2 regions of the Staphylococcus sp. GDY8P57P genome follow, and region 1 is predicted to be linked to the other one. Evidence: predicted binding sites of a transcription regulator. Region 1 holds the regulator's gene; the other holds the start of a gene.
What was found. The regulator Rex, encoded in region 1, represses fermentation and respiration genes when NADH is low (regulators of the CRP and FNR family bind a similar motif). The targets are predictions, from matches to a motif close to TTGTGAAATATTTCACAA.
Positions count from the first base shown of each region.

Region 2: the regulator Rex is predicted to act here: its motif matches at 2,528-2,545, upstream of KA878_RS08175 (nitrate reductase subunit alpha).

Region 1 covers NZ_JAESLK010000009.1:88,251-104,386, reverse strand. Annotated here, with positions in the region: gene leuB (3-isopropylmalate dehydrogenase) at 1-186, opposite strand, end outside; partial or broken gene KA878_RS04350 (2-isopropylmalate synthase) at 176-1,704, opposite strand; gene ilvC (ketol-acid reductoisomerase) at 1,725-2,729, opposite strand; gene KA878_RS04340 (ACT domain-containing protein) at 2,863-3,105, opposite strand; gene ilvB (biosynthetic-type acetolactate synthase large subunit) at 3,102-4,877, opposite strand; gene ilvD (dihydroxy-acid dehydratase) at 4,896-6,584, opposite strand; gene tsaE (tRNA (adenosine(37)-N6)-threonylcarbamoyltransferase complex ATPase subunit type 1 TsaE) at 7,089-7,550, shown strand; gene tsaB (tRNA (adenosine(37)-N6)-threonylcarbamoyltransferase complex dimerization subunit type 1 TsaB) at 7,531-8,196, shown strand; gene rimI (ribosomal protein S18-alanine N-acetyltransferase) at 8,169-8,633, shown strand; gene tsaD (tRNA (adenosine(37)-N6)-threonylcarbamoyltransferase complex transferase subunit TsaD) at 8,626-9,654, shown strand; gene abc-f (ribosomal protection-like ABC-F family protein) at 10,020-11,963, opposite strand; gene KA878_RS04300 (redox-sensing transcriptional repressor Rex) at 12,204-12,842, shown strand; gene KA878_RS04295 (YeeE/YedE family protein) at 13,279-14,376, shown strand; gene KA878_RS04290 (sulfurtransferase TusA family protein) at 14,395-14,619, shown strand; gene KA878_RS04285 (ammonium transporter) at 14,738-15,982, shown strand; partial or broken gene KA878_RS04280 (LacI family DNA-binding transcriptional regulator) at 16,081-16,136, shown strand, end outside.
Region 2 covers NZ_JAESLK010000019.1:268,828-284,963, forward strand. Annotated here, with positions in the region: gene nirB (nitrite reductase large subunit NirB) at 1-1,158, shown strand, start outside; gene nirD (nitrite reductase small subunit NirD) at 1,162-1,476, shown strand; gene cobA (uroporphyrinogen-III C-methyltransferase) at 1,467-2,411, shown strand; gene KA878_RS08175 (nitrate reductase subunit alpha) at 2,619-6,302, shown strand; gene narH (nitrate reductase subunit beta) at 6,292-7,845, shown strand; gene narJ (nitrate reductase molybdenum cofactor assembly chaperone) at 7,838-8,413, shown strand; gene narI (respiratory nitrate reductase subunit gamma) at 8,406-9,089, shown strand; gene nreA (nitrate respiration regulation accessory nitrate sensor NreA) at 9,113-9,562, shown strand; gene nreB (nitrate respiration regulation sensor histidine kinase NreB) at 9,572-10,606, shown strand; gene nreC (nitrate respiration regulation response regulator NreC) at 10,628-11,281, shown strand; gene KA878_RS08210 (nitrate/nitrite transporter) at 11,649-12,806, shown strand; gene KA878_RS08215 (Hsp20/alpha crystallin family protein) at 12,881-13,297, opposite strand; gene KA878_RS08220 (MarR family winged helix-turn-helix transcriptional regulator) at 13,521-13,964, opposite strand; gene KA878_RS08225 (DUF3139 domain-containing protein) at 14,245-14,604, shown strand; gene KA878_RS08230 (cation:dicarboxylate symporter family transporter) at 14,767-16,044, shown strand.

The DNA of each region.
Region 1 (16,136 bases):
CGCTTCTAAAGTATCATCTGGTAGGGGAACACCCTGCGAATCTATGGCTGCACCACCAAAGTCATACGACTTCAACTGATACTCAAATTGATATTTTTTACTTATTTGTTCTAATAGTTCTAACGTTCCACTTAATATTTCTGGACCTATGCCATCACCGGGTAAAGCTACTATTTTAAAAGGCATGATGATTACGCTCCTTATTTTGAATTTCACTCGCATATTTTGCATGCGCTTCTACATGGCATATAATACATCATGGTCAATACCGATACCATTAACGGGATGACCCTCTATATTTAATGACACATGAACTTCAGCTTGAGCATCAGTACCTTCAGTGACTGAATCAATTCGATATTCAATGAGTTCACTCTTATGCTTGAAAATTCGATCAACTGCATTATATATAGCCACAATTGATCCCGTACCAATACTTGAATCTTGATATAACTTACCATGTTTATCTTTGATAACGACGACAGCACTTTGTAAACCGTTTGACACAAATTGTAATTGCAGTGTTTCGACTTGATATATTGCATTTTGTTCATGTTCAGAACCTTGAATCAGTGCGTGTATATCACGATCTGTAACACTTTTCTTCTTATCAGCTATAGCTTTAAATTGTTTAAATAATTCAACTTGATTTTGAGGTTCAATATCATATCCTAATGATTTTAATTTTTCAGCAAAAGCGTGTTTACCTGATAATTTGCCAAGCGGTAAATCATTTTTACGTATACCAACAAGTTGTGGTGTCATAATTTCATATGTTTCTGGATTTTTTAGAACGCCATCTTGATGAATACCAGATTCATGACTGAAAGCATTTTGACCCACAATGGCTTTATTTCTTGGTACACGTATACCAGCATAGCGTGATATAATGTCGGATGTGTTTTTGGTTTCTGATAGATTTAATCGCGTTTCATTACCATAATGGTCTTTTCGTACATATAGCGCTAACGCTAATTCTTCTAGCGCAGTATTGCCTGCTCGTTCACCAATGCCGTTAACTGTTCCTTCTATTCGAGTAGCACCATTTTCAATTGCAGCTAAGCTATTTGCAACTGCCATTCCTAAATCGTCATGACAATGTGCACTATAAATAATGTCTTGGTTCGTCTTTATGTGCTCAATTAAGGTTTTAAAAATTTGACCATATTCATTCGGATAACTGTAACCAACAGTGTCTGGAATATTAATTATCGTTGCACCAGAGTCAACTGCCATTTGTACACATTTGATTAAGAAATCTGATTCTGTTCTAGTCGCATCCTCTGGTGAAAATTGAACGACATCGAAGTATTGTTTAGCATACGTAACATGTTCTTTAATTGATTCCAATACTTGTTCTTGAGTCATTTTGAGTTTATGCGTTAAATGAATAGGTGAGGTAGCTATAAACACATGAATTACTGGTTTTACAGCATCTTTCGTAGCCTCATAAACAGCATCAATATCTGATTTCTTACAGCGCGCTAATCCACATACAGCTGTTTGAGTTAATGTATTTGAAATTGCTTGAACAGACTTAAAACTACCAGTACTAGAAGCGGGAAACCCAGCCTCTAGTATATCTACACCCCATGTCTCTAACTGTTTAGCTATTTTTAATCTTTCATCAAAAGAGAAATTAACGCCTGGTGTTTGTTCACCATCTCTTAAAGTCGTATCGAAAATTTGAATATGGCTTTCCATCTTTAACAACCCCTTAGCTATTATTTTTGAATGCTTTTAGATTTAATGAATGGCATCATTTTTCTTAACTCACGACCAACAGCTTCAATTTCATGACCGTGTTGTTGTTCGCGTAATTTATAAAATTCTTTAAAGCCATTTTCATTATCTTTAACAAAACTATTTGCAAAATTACCATTTTGAATATCTTTTAATACAGCTTTCATATTATCTTTGACATCCGGTGTAATGATTCTAGGCCCTGAAACATAGTCGCCATATTCTGCAGTGTTTGAGATTGAATAACGAACGTTTTCCATTCCGCCTTCATACATTAAATCAACAATTAATTTCATTTCGTGTAATACTTCGAAATAAGCTAATTCTTTTTGATAACCCGCTTCAACAAGTGTTTCAAAACCGCTTTGGATTAATTTATGGATACCACCACAAAGTACAGCTTGCTCACCGAATAAATCAGTTTCTGTTTCTTCTTTAAATGTTGTTTCAATGACACCCGCACGCGTAGCACCAATACCTTTTGCGTAACTTAAAGAAATATCGCGTGCTTGACCAGTAGCATCTTGTTGTACACCGAATAATGCCGGCACTGCAGTTCCTTCAACAAATGTACGTCTTACTAAGTGACCAGGTCCTTTAGGTGCTACTAGGAAGACATCGACATCTTTCGGTGGTTTGATAACTTCAAAGTGAATGTTAAATCCGTGTGCAAATGCTAAGGCATTTCCTGCTTCTAAATTAGGTTCAATTTCGTTTTTATATACATTGCCTTGAATTTCATCTGGTAATAATACCATGATGACATCAGCTTGTTTAACGGCTTCTGCGACTGGATATACATCAAATCCGTCTTCTTTAGCTTTGTCAAAAGAATGACCAGGGCGGATACCTACAATAACGTCATAGCCATTGTCTTTAAGATTTTGTGCATGTGCATGTCCTTGTGAACCGTAACCTACAATTGCGATTTTTTTACCTTGTAATGCATCTTTCTCAACTGATTGATCATAATAAACTTTAGTCATAATACATTCCTCCAAAAATTTAAAATTTCAATATTTTGAATATTCTCAAAATTATAGATATACTATTATCTATAAAATGTGATGTTAGTCATGTTTTGTTTATTTGTACTAGCGCATCAATGTAGAATTTACTTTATTGCTGGTTGATAACTTGAACTTCTAATACACTGACTTGTTTTTTTAATTTGGCTACTAATATTTTAAAAATTGCTTCATCTTCAATATCAGCAATAATTTGCATATTAGAAATGCCGTTGTCTTCTGATGGCTTAACTGTCAGTTCGTTTATATTATATTGTAGTCGAACGAAGGCGCTCGTGATTCTATTTAACGTACTTACTTGGTCTGTGACTTTTAACTGTAAAACGCGTTTCATTCTAATCCCTCCATTTCATGGTTCGCTTTGCCACTTGGAATCATAGGATTAACTGGTTCGGTAGGTGAGATTCTAACTTCAATTAATGCAGGCCCTTGATAATTAAATGCTTCATCAAGTGTCGCTGTTAATTTATCGGGATGATCAATTAAGTAACCTTTGACACCATAAGCTTCCGCCATTTTCATGAAGTCAGGTTGATCATTAAATACAGAATGAGAGAATCGATGGTTAAAGAATTTGTCTTGCCACTGTTTGACCATACCTAAGGTTCCGTTATTAATAAGAACGATCTTTACATTAAGTCCGTATTCAGGAAGTAATGCCATTTCCTGATTCGTCATTTGGAACCCACCATCACCAACGAAACAGATAACAGTTTTGTCGGGTTCAGCTAATTGAGCACCAATCGCAGAAGGAATACCAAAGCCCATCGTACCTAATCCGCCACTTGTAACCCATTGACCATGATGTTTGAAAGGATAGAATTGAGCCGCCCACATTTGATGTTGCCCAACATCAGTAGTAACGATGGCTTCACCGTGTGTAATTTGCCCAATATATTCAATCGCCTTTTGGGGCTTACAAAATGTGTCATCAGCCACTGTATATTTAAAAGGATGTTTGCTTTTATTTTCAAGACAATGTTGAACCCATTCATCATGAGAAGTTTCATTTTTAAACTTATGAGACAAAGCTGTCAATACCTGTTTACAATCAGCTACAATTCCCAAATCAGTGGCAATTACTTTATTGATTTCCGATTCATCAATATCCACATGAACAACAATAGCATTCGGTGCAAATTCATCCGGTTTGCTTGCAAGTCTATCATCGAATCGACTACCCAAATTAAGTAATAAATCACATTCAGTTAAAGCCATATTGCTAGCGTAAGATCCATGCATACCCCCCATACCTAGAAATAATGGATTATCGTATGGAATCGCACCTAAGCCTAATAGTGTAGTTACTACTGGAATTTGATGTTTCGTTACAAACTGCGTTAATAAATCGTTGGATTGCGAATGATTTATCCCTGCACCTGCTAAGACTACTGGTTGTTTGGCCTTAGATAGATAATGAACTAATTGATCAATGTCTTTATTCTGAGGTTCTTCAGTAACTTTATAGGCTGGTAAATTCACGTCACTTACAAGTGGTGCAGTTGTTTTTAGCACACCCATATCTTTAGGGAAATCTATAACGACTGGGCCTTTACGACCTGAATTAGCTAAGTAAAATGCTTCATGAATAATTCTAGGAATATCGTTTACATTTTTAACTTGGAAATTCGCCTTCGTGATTGGTGTTGTCATAGAAAGTAAATCTGCCTCTTGAAAGGCATCTTTACCAATACCTGGCGTTGCTACTTGTCCTGTGAATACCACCAAGGGGAGGGAATCACAATAAGCATCTGTAATTCCTGTAATTGCATTTGTAGCGCCAGGACCACTTGTAACTACGACTACACCAGTTTTGCCAGATACTCTAGCATAGCCTTCAGCAGCATGTGTCGCACCTTGCTCATGTCTTGCCAAAATGTGTTTAATTTTACCATCATAAAACGTGTCGTATAAAGGTAAAACTGCACCACCAGGGTAGCCGAAAATAAAGTCAACATCTTCATGTAATAGGGCTTCAACTAAAAGTTCTGAGCCAGCTCTTAGTGTGTGATTCTCGTTACTATTGACGTCTGCTTTCAGATTAGATTGATTTGAATGTGCCGTAGTTGATGAACTAACGACGTTACTTTCCATTTTATTTGCCATGATGAACAACTCCTTTAGTTAGATAAGATTTTCGGGAACTTGCATTATGCCACCAGTGTTCGCACTCGTTACCAAAGCGGTATATCTCGCTAGATAACCTGATTTTACTTTTGCTTTAAAAGGTTGTAGTGCTTTTTTGCGTTGATTAAGTTCTTCTTCAGTTTGATTAACATCTAAAGTGCGATTGATTAAATCAATCGTAATTTCATCACCGTCTTTAATGAGGCCAATAGGACCACCTGATGCGGCTTCTGGTGAAATATGTCCAACAGCAATACCTCTTGTTGCTCCAGAAAATCTACCATCAGTAATTAATGCAACGTCTTTACCTAATCCTCTACCTACAATTGAAGAGGTAGGTGCTAACATTTCAGGCATTCCTGGTCCTCCTTTAGGTCCTTCGTAACGTATAACAACGACGTGACCTTCACGAACGATTTTGTTATCAATGGCCTCGACTGCTTCATCATGTGAGTTGAAACAGATTGCCTTACCAGTGAATGTTTTGATAGAAGGGTCAACACCACCAACTTTAATTACGGCACCTTTAGGCGCAATATTTCCGAATAAGATAGAGAGACCACCTTGTTTATCATATGGATTGTCAAGTGAGTGAATGACCTCAAAGTTTTTAATCTCTTTACCTTCATTATTTTTACGAAGTGTTTGTCCAGTCACTGTAAGTCTATCCGGGTGTAGAGTGCCTTCTTTTTTCATTAATTCATTTATGATAGCTGGACAACCACCAGCTTCGTGTACATCGTGCATTGAATATGATGAACTTGGTGCAATCTTAGATAAATAAGGTGTTCTCTTAGCAATTTCATTGATACGCTCTAAGTCATAATCAATGCCAGCTTCATTTGCTATCGCTAAAGTATGTAATACCGTGTTAGTGGAACCACCCATTGCCATGTCTAGTGCGAATGCATCGTCAATTGCTTCTCTAGTCACAATATCAAGTGGCTTAATATCCTTTTTAATATTATCAACTAATTTAAAGGCCGCTTCACGAATCATTTCTCTTCTTTGTTCACTAACTGCTAAAGCTGTACCGTTATAAGGTAGTGCTAAACCTAACACTTCCATTAGGCAATTCATTGAATTTGCTGTAAACATGCCTGCGCATGAGCCACAAGTAGGGCAAGCATTTTGTTCCATATCTAAAAATGCTTCTTTCGAAAGTTTACCTTCTTTAAAAGCACCAACTGCTTCAAACATGGATGATAATGTTAATGCTTTCCCTTGTGCAGATAATCCAGCTTTCATAGGGCCACCTGAACAGAATATTGCTGGTACATTGGTTCTTACGGCAGCTAATATCATACCAGGTGTGATTTTGTCGCAATTAGGAATGTAAAATACACCATCGAACCAGTGCGCATTAATAACAGTTTCAGCAGCATCTGCAATAAGTTCTCGAGAAGGGAGTGAGTATCGCATTCCAATATGTCCCATAGCGATACCGTCATCGACACCAATCGTATTAAATTCAAAAGGAATTGCGCCTGCCTCACGTATTGCTTCTTTCGCGATGTCAGCCAGTTCTCTTAAATGGACATGTCCAGGTACAATGTCGATATAAGAATTACAAATCGCTACGAAAGGTTTATTCATATCTGTTGGATTTTTAAGTGCGCCCGTGGCGTGTAAAAGACTTCGAGCAGGTGCTTGTTGATCACCTTTTTTTATCATGTCACTTCTCATAAATAATTCCCCCATAAAACACATTAAGTTTGTTACACATAAAAAGACGTCCCAATTTGTGATTGGGACGTCTACAAGTCCCATTCAATGAGAAATAGGACTTAAACATTTAGTAATTGAAAGATACTAAAGTTCCAGCCCTTGAGAGTATAATAAAATAATTAAATTGTCAGTTGGATTATATGCTTGATGTGTCATTGTAGTCATTTTAATATACTCCTTCCTTGAATGGTTATATTTAAATAGTTAGAATTGTTTAAAAATTCGATAAACTTAATTTACTACACAGTGTTTATTAAGTCAATATAATTTTTAAGAATTTTCTAACATCAATCCTTTTTCAAATTTATGTTCCTTATAGGGAAATTGCTAGAGGAATTTGTTATACTTATTAAGTTAAATTGTTATGGCTTAATTCAATTGTGTTAGGAAAATTAAGTCATTTAAAATCAAAAATATAGCAATATAATTTAGTTAATAAAATAAGTAGAGAGAGTGGGACTAATGATAACGATTAATAACTTGGATGAATTAGATCAATTCGCTAATGTGTTAGTTCGACACTTAAAGCCTGGTGATGTCATTTTATTAAATGGTGATCTTGGTGCAGGTAAAACAACGCTAACTCAATTTATAGGTAAACATTTAGGTGTTAAACGTAATATTAATTCTCCGACATTTAATATTATAAAATCTTATAGAGGTAGTCATTTAAAGCTACATCATATGGACTGCTATCGTTTGGAAGATTCAGATGAGGACTTAGGTTTTGAAGAATATTTTCAAGATGAAGGCATCACTGTTATTGAGTGGAGTCAATTTATTTATGATTTATTACCTGAAGAACGATTAATCATTAATATAGAGACTGTTAACGAAACGCAAAGAACGATTGAATTAAATGGCATAGGGACACATTATTTGAACGTTAAGGAGGAAGTTGAAAGTGAATTTATTACTGATTGATACATCAAATCAACCGATGTCAATCGCAATCATGCAAGATCATACCGTATTGTCTGAAATGACTACCGAAAATAAAAAAGATCATTCTAGTCAACTTATGCCTGGTATTCAACATTTATTTGAAGAAGCGAAAATTGATAAAAGCGAGATTGATGGTATTGTAGTTGCTAAGGGGCCAGGTTCATATACAGGTGTAAGAATTGGTGTTACAACTGCTAAAACGTTAGCATATGCATTAAATGCAAAATTATATGGCGTATCGTCTTTATTAGCATTAGCTGCCACAATGGATGAAAGCGACCAAAGGTTATTGGTTCCTATTATTGATGCACGTCGAGAAGCGGTTTATACAGGTGTTTATCAATATGAAGAAGGAAAATTAAAGACAATTTTAGAAGATCAATATTTACCAATTCAAGAATTAAAACAACAATTGACTGATTTCAAACAACCATTTGTCTATATTGGTAAAGATGCTGATAAATTATCAAACTATCTTGATGGAGAAATACAAAGTCACTTACCATATGCACCTGCAATGAAACCACTTTTAACTGAAAGTGAAGATATTCATACATTTGTTCCAAATTATATTAAATTATCAGAGGCAGAAAGAAATTGGCTAAACCAACAGAATCAGAATTAACAATTAGAGCGATGCAAGTTGATGATGTTCCTAATGTATTTGATATAGAACGTGACAGTTTTAATGATAGTTCATGGACGATAGATGCATTTTATCATGAATTAAATGAAAATAACTTTGCGAAATATTTTGTAATTCTTTTTGAAAATGAAATTATCGGATATCTAGGGCTATGGATTGTTATTGATCAAGCTCAAATAACAACGATAGCTATTCGTAAAGATTACAGAGGATATGGGCTGGGACAATTATTGTTAAAATATGTTATGGATTATGCTAAGCATACATGTGAAGTAATGAGTTTAGAAGTTAGAGTTGATAATGTCATAGCACAACACGTTTATACTAATTTGGGTTTTCAATTTGGTGGTAAACGTAAAAATTATTATGGAGAAGGCGAGGATGCAATGGTTATGTGGGTGAACTTAAATGAATAAAGAAACATTAATATTAGCAATTGAAACAAGTTGTGATGAAACAAGTGTAAGTGTCATTAAGGATGGCAACACAATTTTATCCAATATTGTACTTAGCCAAATTGAGAGTCATAAGCGTTTTGGAGGTGTTGTGCCAGAGGTTGCCAGTCGACATCATGTGGAAGGTATTACAACAACTATTGATGAAGCGCTAATATCTGCAAACATCACGATGCATGATATAGATGCAATAGCTGTAACTCAAGGTCCAGGATTAATTGGGGCATTGCTGATTGGTATTAATGCAGCAAAAGCACTAGCCTTTGCTTACGATAAACCACTTATTCCTGTACACCATATTGCTGGTCATATTTACGCTAATCATTTAGAAGAACCATTAACATTTCCTTTAATCGCGTTAATCGTATCTGGAGGTCACACTGAACTCGTGTATATGAAATCTCATATGCATTTTGAAGTTATTGGAGAGACAAGAGATGATGCAGTGGGTGAAGCCTATGATAAAGTGGCACGAACAATTGATTTACCATATCCGGGTGGACCACAAATTGACAAATTAGCACAACAAGGTCAAGATACGTATGATTTTCCAAGAGTATGGTTAGAAAAAGATAGTTATGATTTTAGTTTTAGTGGTTTGAAAAGTGCTATAATCAACAAACTGCATAATTTAAGACAAAAAAATGAAACGATTGTTAAAGAAAATGTGGCAACTAGTTTTCAAAATAGTGTCGTAGATGTATTAAGTACTAAAGCGATGAATGCATGTAAGGCATATAATGTGAATAGACTTATCGTTGCTGGTGGCGTTGCAAGTAACAAAGGACTTCGTCAACGTTTACAACATTTATGTGAAGCAAATAATATCCATTTGTCTATTCCAAGTCCTAAATTATGTACGGATAATGCAGCAATGATCGGCGCAGCGGCATACTACTATTATCAAGCAGGCGTTACAGCTCATTTAGATTTAAATGGTGAAAATAACATGGACATAGAAGAAGCAACAATAGATGCTTAAATGATTTTAAAAATTTATTTTACGATAAGAAACCTCTTATGAACGTTAGCATTGTAATGCTTATGTTATAAGAGGTTTTATTTTTGAAGAAACATCATTTGATAAAGGTCAATAGGGAACATTTGTACTTATCAACATTAAGTGTATAAGTTGTGGATAAAAGGTTCTTAACAATGTGGATAGCAGATTAATTTTGTGTAAAAAATTGGTAAATGAATCAAAAATATCTTGTGGATAAGTAGGATAACTTTGTGGATAGTTGGTATTATCACATTTTAACTGTTTATAACTTTTATTGAAATTGATTCAAAAAAATAGCTAAAAAGTTATAAAATACTTTCTAGCTATTTTAAGATTAATGCGTTTTAAACATTTTCTTGTAAATTTTCCCATTCGGTCATAACTTGTTCTAATTTCTGTTCGGTTTCTTGTTTTTGATTCGCTAATGATGAAGCTTTTTCAGGATTATTAAATACATCAGGTTGCGTCAGTTGTTCATCAATTTGAGCGATTTCATTTTCATAGGATTCAATTTTAGATTCACATTCTTCAATGAGACGTTCTAATTTACGTTGCTCACGGCGTTGTTGTTTTTGTGAATCATACGTATTGATGGTGTTATTGTTTACGTTTTGATTGGAAACATCATTCTTGCTATCATCATTACGTTCATTTTCAAATGCTTCTAATGCAGCTGCTTCCTCTGTTTTCTCAATATAATATTGATAATCTCCAAGATACATCTGACCGCCATCTATATTTAAATCAAAGACTTTATTAGCTAATTGATTAATAAAGTATCGATCATGGGAAACGAATAGAATCGTTCCTTCAAAATCTTTTAATGCTTGTTCAAGCATTTCTTTAGAATCAATATCTAAATGGTTTGTAGGTTCATCAAGGATTAAGACGTTATCTCTTTGTAACATAAGGAGTGCTAATTGTAATCGTGCTTTTTCGCCACCAGATAAATCGTTAATAATTTTTTTAACATCATCTTGTACAAATAAGAAACGTCCTAATACAGCGCGTATGTCTTTTTCGTTCATAGTTGGATATTGATCCCAAACATAGTCGAGAATTGTTTTGTTGGATTTAAATTCTGCTTGCTTTTGATCATAATAGCCAATTTGTAGATTAGCACCAAAGGTAATATTACCGTCTATTTGATCTTGTCGTTGTGCGATTGTCTTAATTAGCGTCGTTTTACCTACACCATTAGGACCTATGATTGCGATATGATCGCCTTTCGTGACTTCTATGTTAATTGGAGATGTTATAGGCGCATCATAACCAATTTCAAGATTGCGAATATGCATCACGTCATTTCCTGTATTTCGATTGAACCCAAATTGAATATTGGCACTTCTTGCGTCTAACATTGGTTTGTCGATACGTTCCATTTTCTCTAATGTTTTGCGACGACTTTTTGCCATACCACTTGTTGAGGCACGTGTAATATTTTTTTCTACAAAGGTTTCCAATCGCTTAATTTCATCTTGTTGACGTTCATATTCTTGCATGCGACTTTCATAATACTTATCACGTTGCTCGATAAATTGCTCGTAATTGCCTACATAACGTTTAACATCACCAAGTGCCACATCATAGATTTGCGTGACAATCTTGTCTAAGAAGTATCTATCGTGACTGATGATGACGATGGCACCTTTGAAGTATTTTAAATAATCTTCTAACCACTTTGTTGTTTCTAAATCTAAATGGTTTGTAGGTTCGTCTAATAGTAATAAATCTGGCTCATTTAATAACATTTGTGCTAATGATAATCGTGTTTTTTGACCACCACTAAAATCGTTAATAGGTTTATCAAAATCATCTTCGTTAAAATTTAAACCATGTAGAACTGTCTTGATTTTACTTTCATATTGATAACCATCGAGTTGTTCAAATTGATTGGTTAATGATTCATAACGTTCCATATGTTGTTGATAGGCATCAGAATCATAGTCAGATGCATGATCAGCGAGCCAGTTCGTTTCTTCTTTAATTAAGCGTTCCATCTTTTTGAGATGTTCAAATGGTTTAGACATTTCTTCAAACACTGAAGCGGATGAATTAAGCGTCATTTGTTGGGTCAGGTAACCCATTCGTAAATTTTTAATTTTAGAAATATGGCCGCTATCGTAATCTTCAACACCGGCAATAATTTTCATTAAGGTTGATTTTCCAGCACCGTTACGACCTACGACTCCGATTCGTTCGCCTGTCTTTACTTCGAAATTCACACGTGTGAAAATATCATCACCATCAAATGATTTCGAAATGTCATTTAATTGCAAGAGTATCATTCAGGTTTCACCTTTCTATTTGTAAGTTTATTACTCGAAATTAAGTTGTATATTACTCTATATTTTACCATATTACTTAGTTTCTTGAAACTAAGTTATTTATTTTTAAAATGCGTTAAGGTATAATATTCCAGTATTCATAATAGGACATAAGAAAATTTTAAAAATTTAAAACGTATAGCACTCAAAATAGTTTGGATACATAGATTATAAAATTCAAACGAAAGGGGGGCATTTTAAATGGCTCAAAATAAATCTAAAATTCCACGGGCAACTTTGAAACGATTACCTTTATATTACAGATTCGTTAACACGTTAAAATCAAAAGGCATAGACAGAGTGAATTCAAAAGCGATTAGCGAGGCATTAAATATTGAATCAGCAACCATTCGTAGAGATTTCTCATATTTTGGAGAATTAGGGAAAAAAGGTTATGGTTACAATATAGATAGTTTATTAGAATTCTTTAAAACGGCACTTAGTGATAGCGATAATATACACATTGCATTGGTAGGTGTTGGTAATTTAGGTAGAGCACTTTTAACGTATAACTTTTCAATTCATGATGAAATGACCATTACAGAGGCTTTTGATGTTGATGAGCACATTGTCGGAAATAAGATTGGTGATGTGACTGTCCATCATATGAACGACTTAAAACAAGTTCTTGCTGACAAAGATATTAATGTTGTTATTTTAACGACGCCAGAAAGTGTAGCGCAACGTGTGGCAAATGAGTTAATTGAAGCAAATATTAATGGTATTTTAAATTTCACACCAACTAGAATAGAAGTACCTAATAGTGTACAAGTTCATCATATTGACTTAGGTATAGAATTGCAATCATTGCTATTCTTCATGAAAAATTATTCCAATTAAATAACGTCACTTTTATTACAGCACTCTGGGACATAAATAATATAATCATGCTATTTAGCAAATTCGCAGTTGCTGACTGAACTGATAAGGGGCTTAAACCAAGCTTTTCTCAGTTCTAGTCATCCTTGCGGGTGGGGACCCAACTAAGAGAATTTCACTAAAAAATTCTACAAGCAAAGCAAGTTGGGAGTCGGGGCCCCAACAAAGAGAATTTCACTAAGAAATTCTACAAGCAAAGCAAGTTGGGAGTGGGACGACGAATTCAAAAGAATTCTGTCCCACTCCCGTTTTGTTAGCCAACATTGAGTGAATCCAATGCAATAATTTATAGGTCGTGTGAAAAATCGCTAGAAGCATTTTATTTTAAGAAGTTGCCAAATTTAGTACAATTGATTATAATACCTTAGTAAAATAATCGGGAAAGGATGAATTAATAGTGATATGGATGATTATTAGTGGTCTTATCGTTGGAATATTATTAGGGTTTGTTATGCAACGTACACGTTTTTGTCTAGCTGGTGGCTTTAGAGACATGTATGTTCAAAAAAATAACAAAATGTTTTATGCTTTATTAGTAGCTATTACAGTCCAAAGTATAGGACTACTTATTTTAACTGGGTTAAATCTTATTTCAATACCTGATAGTACATTTCCAATTATTGGTACCATCATTGGTGCGTTTATATTTGGAATAGGTATTGTATTAGCAGGAGGCTGTGCTACAGGTACATGGTATCGTGCTGGTGAAGGTTTAATTGGAAGTTGGGTAGCACTCGTGTTATATGCAGTAACTGCGGCAATTACTAAAACAGGTGTGCTGCTTCCAGTGATGACGTGGATAAATCAACCTACAAATATCAATGCCAATATGTCTCAGACAACGGGTATTCCAATGTGGGTATTTACGTTAATATTAACGATCATCACGATTATTTTTGTAACTAAAACGTTACGCAAACCTAAACCCAAATTTGCGGTTCCAAAGCTTAAGCAAAAATATAGTGGCTTGAGACATTATTTATTTGAAAAACGATACCACCCATTTGTAGCTGGTATAGCAGTTGGTTTGATAGCATTAATTGCTTGGCCGATGAGTATGTCAACTGGTAGAGATTATGGTTTAGGCATCACAACACCATCAGCAAACTTAATTACGTTTTTAATTACAGGAGATACTCAGTTAATAGATTGGGGTGTACTATTAATATTAGGTATCTTTTTAGGGTCATATATCGCTGCTAGAGGATCGCGTGAATTCAAATGGCGATTACCTGATAAGAAGACGATTCGTAATAGTGCTATTGGTGGTATTTGCATGGGATTCGGTGCCTCAGTAGCAGGTGGTTGTTCAATTGGTAATGGCTTAGTAGAAACAGCTATTATGTCTTGGAAAGGCTGGATTGCACTAGGTTCTATGATTTTAGGTGTATGGTTTATGAGTTACTTTATTTTCATTAGACCAATGAAAAAGTTAGAAAAACAAACATCACAATCTCAAACTACTGCAGTTCCAAAACAAACACAAACAACATAATTAATTGGAGGAATAACAATGTTATATGAATTAGGTACAGTAGGTATGGTATGTCCATTCCCACTTATCGAAGCACAAAAGAAAATGCAAACATTAGATAATGGTGATGAACTTAAAATAGATTTCGATTGTACGCAAGCAACAGAAGCTATTCCAAATTGGGCGGCTGAACAAGGTTATCCAGTTACGAATTATGAACAATTAGATGATGCATCTTGGACAATTACAATTCAAAAAGCTTAAAACGAAATAAGTGATTAAAACACTGTTATATTATGTAACATATTGTGTCATTTTATCTTACGTATTTTTGCTATTTCTTTGAAGTATCATTATGATATTTTCAAAGGAAGTGGTAATTATGAAGATGGATGACACAATTTTTTTATTTCTTTGCACTTTACTTGTTTGGGTAATGACCCCTGGGCTTAGCTTGTTTTATGGTGGGTTAGTTCAATCAAAGAATGTCCTAAACACAGTTATGCAAAGTATGGCAGCAATGATTATCGTGACGTTTACATGGGTTACATTAGGTTTTTCATTAAGTTTTGGAACAGGCAATGCTTTTATAGGTAATTTCGATTTGATTGGCCTACAACATGTTGGTTTTGCAGTCAATGACCAATTAAGTCCACACATCCCGTTTGCATTATTTATGTTGTTCCAAATGATGTTTTGCACAATAGCAGTTTCAATACTCTCAGGTTCAATTGCTGAACGTATGAAATTCTTTCCGTTTATTATTTTTATATTCTTGTGGGTGATTTTGATATATAGCCCAGTTGCGCATTGGGTATGGGGCGGAGGATGGATACAACAACTTGGTGCTTTAGATTATGCTGGTGGTACAGTTGTACATATCACATCTGGTCTCTCAGGCCTTATTTTAGCGATTATGATAGGTAATGGTAAAAAAATTGAAAAAATACAGCCACATAATCTTTTAATCACTTTAATTGGTGGTATTTTAGTTTGGATCGGTTGGTATGGTTTTAACACAGGAAGTGCATATACGTTAAATGATGTTGCACTAACATCATTTGTAAATACAATTATTGCGGCAAGTGGTGGTGCGTTTAGTTGGTTAATCATTGAGTACCTTATGACTAAGAAAATAAGCCTACTAGGTTTATTATCAGGTGTCTTAGCTGGCTTAGTCGCTATTACACCTGCAGCAGGCTATGTGAATTATTTCAACGCATTTGTTATTGCATTTGCGGGTGGCATCGTTTGTTATTTCGTTATTAATGTGATTAAAGTGAAATATAAATATAACGATACACTTGATGCTTTTGGTATTCATGGTGCAGGAGGTATCGTTGGTGCTATTCTTACTGGCGTGTTTCAATCACAACATGTTAATCATGATATATCAAACGGATTTATCTATAACGGAGACATTCACTCAGTGTTGATTCAAGTTATAGCTGTGCTCGTGGTTTTATGTTACACGGTGGTTTTAACTTGGATTATAGGTAAGATTTTACAAAGTATCATGCCTATTGCAACCACTGAAGAAGAAGATAAGACAGGATTGGATCAACTTGTTCATGGTGAGAAAGCGTATTTTTATGGTGAATTAAACAAACTGAATAAAAGATATTGATAGTTTTATTAGTGATTCATATACTAAACAGTATTTTATAAGAATAGTTATGTGATAAAATAATGCTTAAATGACAGTTAATTTAGGTGATTAATCTAATGAAAAATATATCAGATATCGCAAAATTAGCGGGAGTATCTAAAAGCACGGTCTC
Region 2 (16,136 bases), on a different contig from region 1:
TGTAATGGTGTCGATAAAGGTACGATTGTGAATGCAATTACTACGAAAGGTTTAACATCTGTTGACGAAGTTACAAAAGCAACTAAAGCAGGTAACTCTTGTGGTAAATGTAAAGGTCAAATCGGCGAGTTATTACAATGCACATTAGGTGATGACTTTGTAGCAGCAAAACCAACTGGTATTTGTGCATGTACAGACTTAACACGCGACCAAATTGTAACGCAAATCAGAGCTAAAGGGCTTAAAACTTCTAAAGAAGTGCGTCATGTTCTCGATTTTAAAGATAAAAATGGTTGCCCTAAATGTCGACCAGCAATTAACTACTATTTAAATATGGTATATCCACATGATCACCAGGATGAAAAAGAATCACGATTCGCAAATGAACGTTACCATGCTAATATTCAAAACGATGGTACATTCTCTGTTATTCCACAAATGCGTGGTGGCGTAACAGATGCTGATCAATTGATTCGATTAGGCGAAGTTGCTAAAAAATACAACGTACCTTTAGTTAAAGTAACAGGTTCACAACGTGTCGGTTTATACGGATTGAAAAAAGAAGAATTACCTCAAGTTTGGAAAGATTTAGGTATGCGTTCAGCTTCAGCTTATGGTAAGAAAACACGTTCTGTTAAAAGTTGTGTCGGTAAAGAATTCTGTCGATTTGGTACACAATATACTACACGCTTAGGTATTCGTTTAGAAAAAACATTTGAATATATCGACACACCACATAAATTTAAAATGGGTGTATCTGGTTGCCCACGTAGTTGTGTTGAATCTGGTGTTAAAGATTTCGGTGTTATCTCAGTAGAAAATGGATATCAAATTTATATTGGCGGTAACGGTGGTACAGACGTTACTGTAGGTAAATTATTAACTACTGTTGAAACTGAAGATGATGTTATCCAATTATGTGGTGCATTAATGCAATATTATCGTGAAACAGGTATTTACGCAGAAAGAACTGCACCTTGGTTAAATCGTTTAGGCTTTGAAAACGTCAAAGAAGTGTTATTAGATCCTGAACGTCAAAAAGAATTATTCGATAGAATTATGGATGCTAAAAAAGCGATTGATGGACATGGCGAACCTTGGGAAGCAATCGTTGAAGATAAAGAAGCTCAAAAAATCTTTGAAGTTGAGAGGGTGTAAACGATGAAATCTATGGAAAAAGTTAAAGTAACGACATTAGAAGAATTAACACCATTAATTGGTAAAAAAGTAATTGTTGATGGTAAAGAAATTGGCATTTTCTTAACTGAAAGTGGAGACATTCATGCAATTAATAATATTTGTCCTCATAAACAAGGGCCTTTATCAGAAGGAACAGTGAGTGGTGACTATGTTTATTGCCCATTACATGATCAAAAAGTTGATTTAAGAAGTGGAGAAGTCCAAGAACCAGATACGGGATGTGTTGAAACATATCAAGTGGAAGTCATTGATGGAGACGTATATGTATGTCTATAAATGAGAAGGCAAAGGTATATTTGATTGGTGCGGGTCCTGGGAACCCCAACCTTTTAACTAAAAAAGCAGAGCGATGCATTAAGAAAGCAGACGTTATTCTGTATGATCGTTTAGTTAATCCGCTTATCCTACAATATGCACCAGCTGACGCTGAAATCATTGATGTCGGTAAAAAACCTTATGCGAAACATATACAGCAAGATGAAATCAATTTGAAAATCGTTGAGGCTGCAAAACAATATCAAACGGTGATACGTCTTAAAGGTGGCGATCCAGCGATATTTGGTCGTGTTACTGAAGAAGTGAATACTTTAAAAGACTATGACATTGACTACGAAATTGTTCCTGGTGTCACTTCGGCAAGTGCAGCTGTTGCAACAATGGATTTAGGTTTGACATTACGATCAGTAGCACCAAGTGTTACGTTCTCGACAGGCCATTTCAAAGATTCAATCAATCAAGAAACGGATATTCGTAATCTCATTAATGGTGGTACGTTAGCTATCTATATGGGAATTAAGCGATTAGGTCATATTATCAAACAAATTACTGCGTATACAACTGAAGATTATTCGATTGCAATTGTCTTTAATGCAACGTGTTATAACCAACGTGTAATTATTGGTAAATTAAGTACAATTGAACATCAATTACAACAACATGAACTTGAAGGTGAACCAGGTATCTGTATATTAGGCGCGATTGTTGATCATATCGATAAAGCACACGTTGTGTCACAAGAACATGAACGCAATGTTGATGATACATTATATGTGATAAAAGGTTCTAAAGAAGATGCTTTATTAAAAGCAGAAGAAATGTCAGAAACAGGTTATCGCTGTTTAATAGACGTTGATGAAAGTTACCATCCAACACAACAACACTTACATCAACAAATTATCAATGACAATAAAATTAAATATATTAATTGTTAAGTCATCCTTGCAGGCGTGGTACTACAAATTCTTAGAGAGTTAAGTACCACTGCCTGCTTTTTTTATTTTTTAGGGATTCCCCCATTCAAATTAGGACATTCCCTAATACCTATCATATGTGAAAAATTGTACAATCATTATAAATTCAAAAGTAAAACGGCAAATCGGAATAAGTTAATACCTTTAACGGTAGGAGGATTCATATAGATGGGAAAATTTGGATTAAACTTTTTCAAACCAACTGAAAAATTTAATGGAAACTGGTCAGTTCTTGAGAGCAAAAGTAGAGAATGGGAAAAAATGTACCGTGAAAGATGGAGTCACGATAAAGTAGTTCGAACAACACATGGTGTTAACTGTACAGGATCATGTTCATGGAAAGTATTCGTAAAAAATGGTGTGATCACATGGGAGAACCAACAAATTGATTATCCAAGTTGTGGTCCTGATATGCCAGAATTTGAACCGCGTGGTTGTCCTCGTGGTGCATCATTTTCTTGGTATGAATATAGTCCACTTCGTGTGAAATATCCATACATTAGAGGAAAATTATTAGATTTATGGACGACTGCATTAGAAGAAAATAATGGTAACCGCATTGCTGCTTGGGCTTCAATCGTTGAAGATGAAGAGAAAGCGAAAATGTATAAACAAGCACGTGGTAAAGGTGGCCATGTTCGTGCTAACTGGAAAGATGTAACAGACATCATCGCTGCACAAATTTTGTATACCATTAAAAAGGATGGTCCAGACCGAATTGCTGGATTCACCCCTATTCCAGCGATGTCAATGATTAGTTACGCAGCAGGTGCGAGATTTATTAATTTACTTGGTGGAGAAATGCTAAGCTTCTATGATTGGTATGCCGATCTACCACCTGCGTCACCTCAAATTTGGGGTGAACAAACAGACGTACCTGAATCAAGTGACTGGTACAATGCTGCTTATATTATTATGTGGGGCTCAAATGTACCACTTACACGTACACCGGATGCACACTTTATGACAGAAGTAAGATACAAAGGAACTAAAGTGGTTTCTGTAGCACCAGACTACGCAGAAAATGTTAAATTTGCAGATAACTGGTTAGCACCTAATCCAGGTACAGATGCAGCGGTAGCACAAGCGATGACACACGTTATCTTACAAGAATATTATCAAGATAATCCGAGTGATATGTTCATTAACTATTCTAAACAATATTCAGATATGCCTTTCGTCATTATGTTAGATGAAGACGACAATGGTTATAAAGCAGGACGATTTTTACGTGCAAGTGATTTAGGTATGGATAGTGAAAATAGCGAATGGAAACCGGTCATTCACGATATCAATAGTCGTCAATTTGTAGTACCTAATGGCACAATGGGTCAACGCTGGGAAGAAGGCAAGAAGTGGAACTTAAAATTAGAAAATGAAGATGGTTCTAAGATTGATCCAGCAATGTCTATGGCGGAAGACACATATGAAATCAAAACGATTCAATTCCCTTACTTTGATAGTCAAGGTGATGGCATCTTTGAAAGACCGATTGCAGCTAGAAAAGTCACATTAGCTAACGGCAAAGAAGTGTATGTTGCGACGGTATATGACTTGATGACAAGTCAATATGGTATTAAACGATTTAACCATGAATTAGAAGCAACATCTTATGATGATGCAGAATCAAAATATACACCAGCATGGCAGCAACGTGTAACAGGTATTAAACCAGAATTAGTGACACAAGTAGCAAGAGAGTTTGCGCAAAATGCTATTGATACAGAAGGGCGCTCAATGATTATCATGGGTGCGGGTATTAACCACTGGTTCAACTCAGATACGATTTATCGCGCGATTTTAAATCTAGTTCTATTATGTGGCTGTCAAGGTGTGAACGGTGGTGGCTGGGCACACTACGTTGGACAAGAAAAATGTCGACCAATTGAGGGATGGAATACTGTAGCCTTTGCTAAAGACTGGCAAGGACCACCACGTTTACAAAATGGTACAAGTTGGTTCTATTTTGCAACGGACCAATGGAAATACGAAGAATCTAATGTTGATAAATTGAAATCACCACTCGCAAATAATATTAAACATCAACATCCAGCTGATTATAATGTGACGGCAGCGAGATTAGGTTGGTTACCATCTTACCCTCAATTTAATAAAAATAGTCTATTATTCGGGGAAGAAGCCAAAGATGAGGGTGATGATTCAAATGAAGCTATTTTAAATAAAGCGATAGAATCTGTGAAAAATAAAGAAACGCAATTTGCGATCGAAGATCCAGATTTAAGAAAGAACCATCCAAAAACATTATTTGTTTGGCGTTCAAATTTAATTTCAAGTTCTGCTAAAGGGCAAGAATACTTTATGAAACATTTATTAGGTACACGTTCAGGATTAATGGCTAAACCTAATGAAGAAGATAAACCAGAAGAAATTAAATGGCGTGAAGATACAGAAGGTAAATTAGATTTACTAGTATCGTTGGATTTCAGAATGACTGCGACACCATTGTACTCAGATATCGTCTTACCAGCAGCAACATGGTATGAAAAACATGACTTATCATCAACAGACATGCATCCATTCATTCATCCATTTAATCCAGCTATTGATCCATTATGGGAATCACGTTCAGACTGGGATATTTATAAAACATTAAGTAAAGCTGTTTCTGAAATGGCAAAAGATTATTTACCAGGTACATTTAAAGACGTTGTAACGACACCACTTGGCCATGACTCTAAACAAGAGTTGGGTTCTGAATATGGTATCGTCAAAGATTGGTCTAAAGGTGAAGTTGAAGCTGTTCCAGGTAAAACAATGCCAAACTTCGCAGTTGTAGAAAGAGATTACACTAAAATTTACGATAAATATGTGACTTTAGGTCTATTACTTGAAAAAGCAAAAGTTGGTGCACACGGCGTAAGCTTTAGTGTTAAAGACGAATATGAAGAACTTAAAAGTATGGTAGGTACTTGGAATGATGAAGATGCTGAATCAGTTAGAACGAATCGTCCACGTATCGATACAGCTAGAAAAGTAGCAGATGCCATCTTGAATATATCTTCAGCGACAAATGGTAAATTATCACAAAAATCATATGAAGATTTAGAAAATCAAACAGGTATGGAATTGAAAGATATTTCAAAAGAACGCGCATCAGAAAAGATTTCATTCTTAAATATTACGTCACAACCACGTGAAGTAATACCAACAGCTGTGTTCCCTGGTTCAAATAAAAATGGACGTAGATATTCACCATTTACAACCAATATTGAACGTCTTGTACCATTTAGAACACTCACAGGTAGACAAAGTTATTATATCGATCACGAAGTGTTCCAACAATTTGGTGAAAGCTTACCAGTATACAAACCAACGTTACCACCAATGGTATTCGGTACGAGAGATAAGCAAGTTAAAGGTGGACAAGATGCATTAGTATTACGTTATTTAACACCTCATGGTAAATGGAATATTCACTCAACATATCAAGATAATGAACGTATGTTGACATTATTTAGAGGTGGCCCAGTCGTTTGGTTATCTAATGAAGATGCTGAAGAACATGGCATTAACGATAATGATTGGTTAGAAGTATACAACAGAAACGGTGTTGTAACTGCAAGAGCTGTCACATCACACCGTATGCCAAGAGGCACAATGTTCATGTACCACGCACAAGATAAACATATTGAAACACCAGGGTCAGAAATTACAGATACACGCGGTGGTTCACACAACGCACCAACAAGAATTCACTTAAAACCTACCCAACTTGTAGGTGGATATGCACAAATTAGCTATCACTTTAACTATTATGGACCAATTGGAAATCAACGTGACGTATACGTAGCAGTGAGAAAAATGAAGGAGGTAAATTGGCTTGAAGATTAAAGCGCAAATTGCAATGGTGTTAAATTTAGATAAATGCATAGGTTGCCACACTTGCAGCGTAACATGTAAGAACACTTGGACGAACCGTCCAGGTGCGGAATACATGTGGTTCAACAACGTAGAAACAAAACCAGGTGTCGGATATCCGAAACGATGGGAAGACCAAGAACATTATAAAGGTGGTTGGGTCTTAAATAAAAAAGGAAAATTAGAACTTAAATCTGGTAGTCGTTGGACAAAAATGGCGTTAGGTAAAATCTTTTACAACCCAGATATGCCACTGATTAAAGACTATTATGAACCATGGACATATAACTATGAACATTTAACAACTGCTAAAGAAGGTAAACATTCACCAGTGGCTAAAGCACACTCATTAATTTCTGGCGAAAAACTTAATCTCGAGTGGGGACCTAACTGGGAAGATGACTTAGCTGGCGCACATATTACTGGTCCAGAAGATCCAAATATCCAAAAAATCGAAGAAGATATTAAATTCCAATTTGATGAAACGTTCATGATGTATTTGCCTCGTCTATGTGAACACTGCTTAAACCCTAGTTGCGTTGCGTCATGTCCTTCAGGTGCCATGTATAAACGTGATGAAGACGGTATCGTTTTAGTTGACCAAGATGCATGTCGTGGTTGGCGCTATTGTATGACAGGCTGTCCTTATAAAAAAGTTTACTTCAACTGGAAAACAAATAAAGCAGAAAAATGTACATTCTGTTTCCCAAGAATTGAAGCGGGATTACCAACTGTTTGTTCTGAAACATGTACAGGTAGAATGAGATATTTAGGTGTCTTATTATATGATGCTGATAGAGTTCATGAAGCAGCTTCAGCTGAAAATGAACAAGATTTATATGAAAAACAATTAGACATTTTCTTAAATCCATTCGATGAAGCTGTGATTGAACAAGCTGAAAAAGATGGTATTAGCTATGAATGGATTGAAGCAGCGCAAAACTCACCAGTCTATAAATTAGCAATCGAATATAAATTAGCATTTCCTTTACACCCAGAATTTAGAACAATGCCTATGGTTTGGTATTGCCCACCATTGAGCCCAATCATGAGCTATTTCGAAGGTAAAAATGCTGGTCAAAATCCAGATATGATTTTCCCAGCAATTGAAGAAATGCGTTTACCAATCGAATACTTAGCAAATCTATTTACCGCTGGTGATGTTCAACCTGTTAAGGAATCACTACAAAAGATGGCAATGATGAGAAGCTACATGCGTTCTCAAGTTACAGGTAAAGAATTTGATACATCGAAATTAGAAAGACTTGGATTATCTGAAATTCAAACTAAAGATATGTATCGATTATTAGGTTTAGCGAAATATGAAGACCGCTTTGTTGTACCAACATCTCATAAAGAAACTTATTTAGATACGTATCATGCACAAGGTAGTCAAGGTTACGGTGGCGAGTACTTTGGTGATAATTGTGAAGGCTGTGGTGTTCCAGTAGGTTCAGGAAAAACAGGACAAGAAATTTATAATGAGAATTTCTATGGAGGTATTTTCCGTGATTAATTTACAACAATTTCATTATTATCAAGAAAGCTTTGGATATATTGCACAGCAACTTAATTTTCCTGAGAAACTTACGTTCCATCCAAAAACATTTGAAGAAACGATTGAGCCATCACATCCTGGTTACGATGATTTAGTAAAATATAGAGAAATTATGCATCAATTCACACTATCAGAAATTAAAGCGATTTATACAGATACATTTGATTTCAATAAAAAATCACCACTCTATATGACTTATAACAAATTTGATACGCAAAAAGAGCGTGGCCAAATGTTAGCCAAACTTAAAGTGTTATATGAAATGTTTGGTTTGAAAATGGTAGATAATGAGTTATCTGATTATCTACCGTTGATGTTGCAGTTCTTGCATGTAGCAACATGGCAAAACGATCCACGTGCTGAAGGAAATATTGAATTGGTTATTATGATTATTGAAGATGGTACGTATGAAATGGCCAATCAATTAGCGCAAGACAACAATCCTTATGCATACGTGATACGTGCGTTAAGAAATACATTGAAAGCTTGCTTAGAAATTCCAAATGAGGTGACATCTCATGCTTAATCAATTTTTATGGATTATCTTTCCTTATTTGTGTGTAGCTATCTTTATTGTTGGCCACATTGCACGTTATAAATATGATCAGTTCTCATGGACTGCGAAATCTAGTGAATTCCTAGAAAAGAAACAATTAAAATGGGGTAGCTTATTATTCCATTTAGGTATCATTCCAGTATTTTTTGGTCACGTCGTAGGACTTGCGATACCAGCCAAATGGATTGATGGCCTAGGCGTTAGTGAAGAAATGTATCATTTTGGTGCTGTATACATTGGTAGTATCTTTGGTATAATGACGTTTATTGGTATGTTACTCTTAACAGCACGACGTATTACAATTAAAAATGTTAGAAAGCTAAGTTCAGCATCTGATATTTTTGTCAATTTTTTATTAATATTAATTATTTTCATGGGTTGTTATTCAACATTAGTTACGAATGCGGTGGTAAGTGACTTTGATTATCGTCAAACGATATCTATCTGGTTTAGACACTTATTTACTTTCTCACCTGATGCAAGCTTAATGACAGATGTGCCTTTATCATTTAAAATTCACATCTTACTAGGATTTACAATTTTAGCTTGCTGGCCATTCACACGTTTAGTACATGTATGGAGTGTGCCACTATCGTATACTAATCGCAGATATATTGTTTATCGTAAACATAAAACACGTTCATGAGTATGAGAGGAGATTCAAATGTGATTACGACCACTCCAGTTTTTAAGAAGCAGGATTTCCAACAACAATTGAATGATCTAAGGGTTAACGAAGGCTACGATTTTGCAGGTGTAGCATTATATGAACACCATAATAGTTCAGCGCCTATTAAATGGCATTATGTTTCAGGCAATACGAATCAACGTTATAAAATGATTATCTTACGTAAAGGCCGTGGCTTAGCGGGTATGGTTATGAAGACTGGTAAACGAATGATTATTGACGACGTTGCTTCAATCTTATCACCTGAAGATAAGATTAAATATCCTATTTTAATTGCTGAAGACTTGACAGCAATGGTTGCGATTCCATTATGTTACAATAATCAAGTATATGGCGTCTTACTCTTAGGTCAAAGAGATGGTAAGGCGTTACCCGATTATGAAACGTTGGATATTCATGGTAAGCTATGGACATTTTCAGAAGAAATGTAGGTGATCCTAATGTTGGATGTTTATAATCTCGATTTAGAGAACTTACTAAAAAAATATTATGAAAAAACGAACGAAAAAATCGTCTTTGTGAATAAAGATGGTAAAGTTATTGCTATGAATGATGCTGCTGAAGAAATCATTTCAAAGGACAATAACTATAGTGCTATGACAAATGCAATATGTAATCGTTGTGAAGGTTACTCTAATGAATTTGCATTACAAAGTTGTATTAATTGTTATTTAGATACAACAAAGCCGAATGATATGAACTTCCAAGTGTTCATGAAGACTGTGGATAATAAGATTCAACCTTTTACAGCGTCTTATCAATGTATTGATGAAGAGGCTCAAATCTATGCCTTTACATTACAAGACATATCACCACAAATTCAGCGTCAAGAAAAAATGTATCAACGTCAAATGTTACGTAAAACGATTGCCGCACAGGAGAACGAAAGAAAACGTATTTCTAGAGAACTACATGACAGTGTTGTTCAAGAAATGTTAAATGTAGATGTTGAGTTGAGATTGTTAAAATATCAACAAGATATGTCACAACTGATTGAGAAATCTGAGCACATTGAAGTTTTAATGTCTAATTTAATTAATGACATTCGAAACATGTCAGTTGAACTAAGACCTTCATCACTCGATGATTTAGGATTGGAAGCGGCTTTTAAATCGTATTTCAAGCAATTAGAACAAAATTATGGATTTAACGTTGTGTATCAATCAAATATTCAAAATCAACGTTTCGATAGTGAAATTGAAACAGTCGTTTATCGAGTGGTTCAAGAGGCAATATTTAATGCATTGAAATATGCTGGCGTTTATGAAGTAGATGTGTCTGTCCAACAAACGCCAGAGGGTCTTATCGCAGAAGTGATTGATAGAGGTAATGGTTTTGATCCTAATTTGAAACCACAAGGAACAGGGTTAGGATTATATGGTATGAACGAAAGAGCAGAACTTGTCAAAGGATCAGTGAACATTGAAACGCACATTGGCAAGGGGACAATTATAACGTTAGAAGTACCAGTTTAAAGTAAGTTAGGGGAATATAAAGTGAAGATTGTAATCGCAGACGATCATGCAGTCGTTAGAACAGGATTTTCAATGATATTAAACTTTCAAGAAGATATGGAAGTTGTTGCAACCGCTGCTGATGGGGGAGAGGCTTATCAGAAAGTGATGGAACATAAACCAGATGTCTTAATTATGGATTTAAGTATGCAACCTGGCGAATCTGGTTTAATAGCGACAAGTAAGATATCAGAAAGCTTTCCAGAAACTAAAATCTTAATATTAACGATGTATGATGATGAAGAATATCTGTTCCACGTTCTTCGTAATGGCGCTAAAGGCTATATTTTAAAAAATGCACCTGACGAACAGTTATTGTTAGCAGTTCGCACAGTTTATAAAGGTGAAACCTATGTAGATATGAAGTTGACGACATCGTTAGTTAATGAATTTGTGAATCATAAGCATTCAGATGACGTATCTACGAATGATCCTTTTAAAATTTTATCTAAAAGAGAACTAGAAATCTTACCGCTCATTGCTAAGGGGTATGGCAATAAAGATATTGCCGAAAAGTTGTTTGTGTCGGTTAAAACGGTCGAGGCACATAAGACACATATTATGACGAAACTGGATTTAAAATCTAAGCCCGAGTTAGTTGAATATGCATTGAAAAAGAAATTGTTGGATTTTTAATTACATTTACATCTCTAAAAACGAATGTGTTATAGGTAAAAACATCATTTAAGCTACATGGCAAATGCGCAGTAGCTGACTGAATTGAGAAGGTTCTTAAATTAAGCCGTTCTCAAATCTAATCATCCTTAAGAGGCTAGGAAGACGAATTCGAGAAGAATGCCATCCTGGCCTCTTTATTTATGTTCATTTCGGGATAGAAAATATAGGGGGATTCCCCGGCAGTATAAGGGAATGTCCTTATGTTCATTTTTTCACAAATCTACTAAAATTTAAATGTAATCAGTAATGTGATTGAAATATAAATTTTTGACCTCTTTTATATAACAATTACTGATAAAGAAAATGAAATGATGAAGGTGAAAAAATGTATAAGACAAAAGGTGGCTTTCAACTTACATTACAAACGTTAAGTCTTGTAGTAGGATTTATGGCTTGGAGTATCATTTCTCCATTAATGCCGTATATCTCACAAGATATTAAGGTTAATCCTGGTCAGTTATCAATTATACTGGCAATTCCGGTTATATTAGGTTCAATACTACGCGTACCATTTGGCTATTTAACGAATGTTATCGGCGCGAAATGGGTATTCTTCTGTAGTTTTGTCGTTCTATTATTCCCAATATTCTTTTTAGGACAAGCACAAACACCAGGCATGTTAATGCTATCAGGATTCTTTTTAGGTGTTGGTGGCGCGATTTTCTCAGTCGGTGTAACGTCTGTACCAAAATATTTTTCAAAAGATAAAGTAGGACTTGCGAATGGTATTTATGGTATGGGTAACATTGGTACAGCAGTATCATCATTCTTAGCACCACCGATTGCAGGTATTATTGGTTGGCAAACAACAGTAAGAAGCTATTTGATTATCATTGCTATTTTTGCCGTTTTAATGTTCTTTTTTGGTGATAAAAATGAACCAAAAGTGAAAGTACCTTTAGCATCTCAATTTAAAAAATTATCATCAAATTACAAATTATATTATTTAAGTCTATGGTATTTTATTACATTTGGTGCTTTTGTAGCATTTGGATTATTCTTACCTAACTACTTAGTAAATAATTTTGGTATTGATAAAGTAGATGCAGGGATTCGATCAGGTGTATTTATAGCTTTAGCTACATTCTTGAGACCGGTCGGAGGGATTCTTGGAGATAAGTTTAATGCGGTTAAAGTACTAATGATTGACTTTATTATTATGGTTATAGGTGCCGTTATTTTAGGCATTTCAAGTCATATCGCATTATTTACGATTGGTTGTTTAACAATCAGTATCTGTGCAGGGTTAGGTAATGGTTTAATATTTAAACTCGTGCCTTCATACTTTGCAAATGAATCTGGTGCAGCCAATGGTATTGTTTCAATGATGGGTGGTTTAGGCGGATTCTTCCCACCACTAGTGATTACTTACGTAACAGGATTAACAGGTTCAAGTCATTTAGCGTTTATTCTTTTAGCAATATTCGGTATCTTAGCATTTATTACAATGGGACACTTATATAAAAAAGAATACGCAAAATAAGTTTATACATTCATAAGAGCAATACAAGGCTAATGATAGCTTTGTATTGCTCTTTAATATTACTGTATCAGTGATTATTCTACTGTAATGGTAGTCGTCTGATCTTGTGCACTTACTTCTTTAGGTAAAGTAACGACTAAAATGCCATCTTCATAGCTTGCTTTAATTTGTGATTTATCAATATCATTAAATTCGAAATGTCTGACTAGCTCACCACTTGCACGCTCATTTAATTGGACGCTACCTGTTTGTTCTGATACATGCTTTTGTACTTTAATCGTTAGTGCAGAATGCTCAAATTTAAGTTCAATTTCTGATTTATTAACGCCTGGTAATTCAGCTTCTAATACATATTGGCTTGATTGATTATAAATATTTGTTGGGAAACTTTTTGATGAAAATTGATTGAATACTTGTTCTCCTAAATCACGAAATACATCTTTTGGGTTATTTTTAAAAATGGATTGATCGAAAAAATCTCTATTATTCATACGATTGTCTCTCCTTTATTTAAGTAAGCATAGTATAGTTGTAAAATGCTACTTTTAAAGTACATTATAGTAATAGAGACGATTAACGTAAAGCGAAAGGTATTATAGAACAGGAGAAGAAGATAGTGGTGTGGAATAAGAAATACATGGCAAAAGTTCTATTATGTATAAAGCCTAGTCATTGCGATAAATCAGTAGTTCATGCTTTTGCCATGATTAAATATTAGTTAGTTGTATAATCGAAGTTTTTTGAAATTACATGTTTTAAGCTATTAACGAGTTCTTCGTTTTCTTCATGTGTAATATCAAAATCATCAAAGACTTGGTCAGAGATAGCTTCCAACGTTGGTTTAATATTAATACCATTTTCAGTGAGGGTAATTTGAAGATTTCGTTCATCTTCTTTTTCACGCATACGTTGTACATAGCCTTTTTTCTCTAATTTCTTTAAGAGAGGTGTAAGTGTTCCAGAATCTAAAAAGACACGACGTCCAAGTGATTTAATATTTATTTTTTCATCATTTTCGATAGCCATGATGACCATAAAGCTTGTATATGTTAAATCATGCTTTTTTAAATAGTGAGTATATTTTTTTATGACTTCTTTAGAAGTAACATATAATAAAAAACATAATTGATTACTTAAATAACTATCCTTTACATACATATATTTCCCCCTTAACTTATTTAAAGATAGTATGAACTAAAAGTATTGTCAAGCCCGTTATCATAGTATTCTATGGACTTTTCAAGTCATTTAAACGTTATTTTAAAGTACATCTACATAAAGGGTGTAAGTGTAGATTTATTTTGAATTAGAGATAAATTGTTAGGCTATTTTGTTACAGAAATATAAAAATACTTTAAAATTTTCAAACTATCATTCATAATAATTTAGATAGTGATTAAATATGTTGAGACTAGGTTGTGTGCAAAGGAGTTTCAAAATGAGTAAAAAACAAAAATGGATTAGAATTTGTATTATTTTAGCTATTTCATTAGTAGTAGCAGTCGCTTTCTTTTTTGCAATGAAAACATATCAAGGCCACAGAAACATTAAAACGGTTGATAGTTATTTAGAGCAAAGGAATTTAACTGATAAAATTAAATCAGAGGAGACACTTTATAGTGCCAAAAAAGGTGTTTATTACAAAGAAGTTGTATTTAAAGATGAACCACATATGACTTATGTCATTCAACCAATTGGTACGCGTAAAGGTATCTTTGCAGAGGGCTTTGATACTGAAACTAAAAAAAGTATGAAAGATGCGAAATATAATGATTTCGATCAAAATTTTAAACCATAGCATTTGATTATAAAACTGTATTTAGACGTTATTTTATTGTCTATGTACAGTTTTTTTGTGCTATTGGATACGTGTATGGTAGCGTGCGCTATTAAAAAATTTATATCCCAATTTATAATTATCTGATATAATTAAGCGATGTCAGATGAAGGGGGTTCCAACATGGCTCTGTTCAAGAGAAAAATTAGTTTGCCGATGCAAGTTATCATCGCATTGGTACTAGGTGTAGTTGTAGGTTTATTATTATTTGGCCAAGATAACGTAGCAAATTATATTAAACCTTTCGGTGACGTTTTCTTAAATTTAATTAAAATGATCATCATCCCAATTGTATTCTGTGCTTTAGCATTATCTATTTCTAACTTAGGGGATTCAAAGAAGATAGGTAGCTATGGATGGAAAGCAATTCTTTACTTTGAAATTATAACGACAATCGCAATTGCTTTAGGACTTGTTATTGGTAATTTATTCAAACCAGGTGCTGGTTTAGATCCAACGAAATTACCTAAAGGCGATATTTCTAAATATCAATCATCTGCATCAGCTGCAGAACAATCTACATATGGCAATCACTTTATTGATACCATTGTAAACATTGTACCAACAAACATATTTGAAGCATTAACTAAAGGTGAATTATTACCAATCATCTTCTTCGCAGTATTCTTTGGTTTAGGATTAGCTGCAATAGGTGAAAAAGCAGATCCTGTAAAAGGTTTCTTAAACGGAACACTTGAAGCAGTTTTCTGGATGATTAATAAAATTTTAAAATTAGCACCAATTGGTGTATTTGCATTTATTTGTACAACAGTAATGACGTTTGGAGCAGCCGCTTTAATTCCGTTATTAAAATTAGTACTTGTAGTTGTGTTCGCAATGGTATTCTTTGTTATCATCGTTCTTGGTATTGTAGCAAGAATGTGCGGTATAAGTATCTTCTCAATTATTAAAATTTTGAAAGATGAATTATTATTAGCATTCTCTACTTCTAGTTCAGAAGCAGTATTACCAGTTATGATGAAGAAAATGGAAAGGTTCGGGGCACCTAAAGATGTCACATCTTTCGTCATTCCAATTGGTTACTCATTTAACCTTGATGGATCAGCGCTATACCAATCTATCGCAGCGTTATTCGTTGCACAAATGTATGGCATCCATTTATCGATTTCAGAGCAAATTATCTTAATGGTAACGTTGATGGTTGCCTCTAAAGGTATGGCTGGGGTACCAGGCGTTTCAATCGTAGTATTATTAACGACATTAGGTGCGATGGGCTTACCAGCACAAGGTCTTGCATTAATTATCGGTGTAGACCGTTTATTAGACATGGTTCGTACATGTGTAAACGTAGTAGGTAATGCATTATCTGCTATTGTTATCTCTAAATGGGAAAAGGTTTATGATAAAGAACAAGGTAAAAAGTATTTACAATCAATTTAAAAAAAGAAATCTGACATTTTTTGTACCGAGCGAATGCGTTCGGTACTTTTTTTGTTCTACTTGAAAACATCAATGATTTGTATTGGAGCACA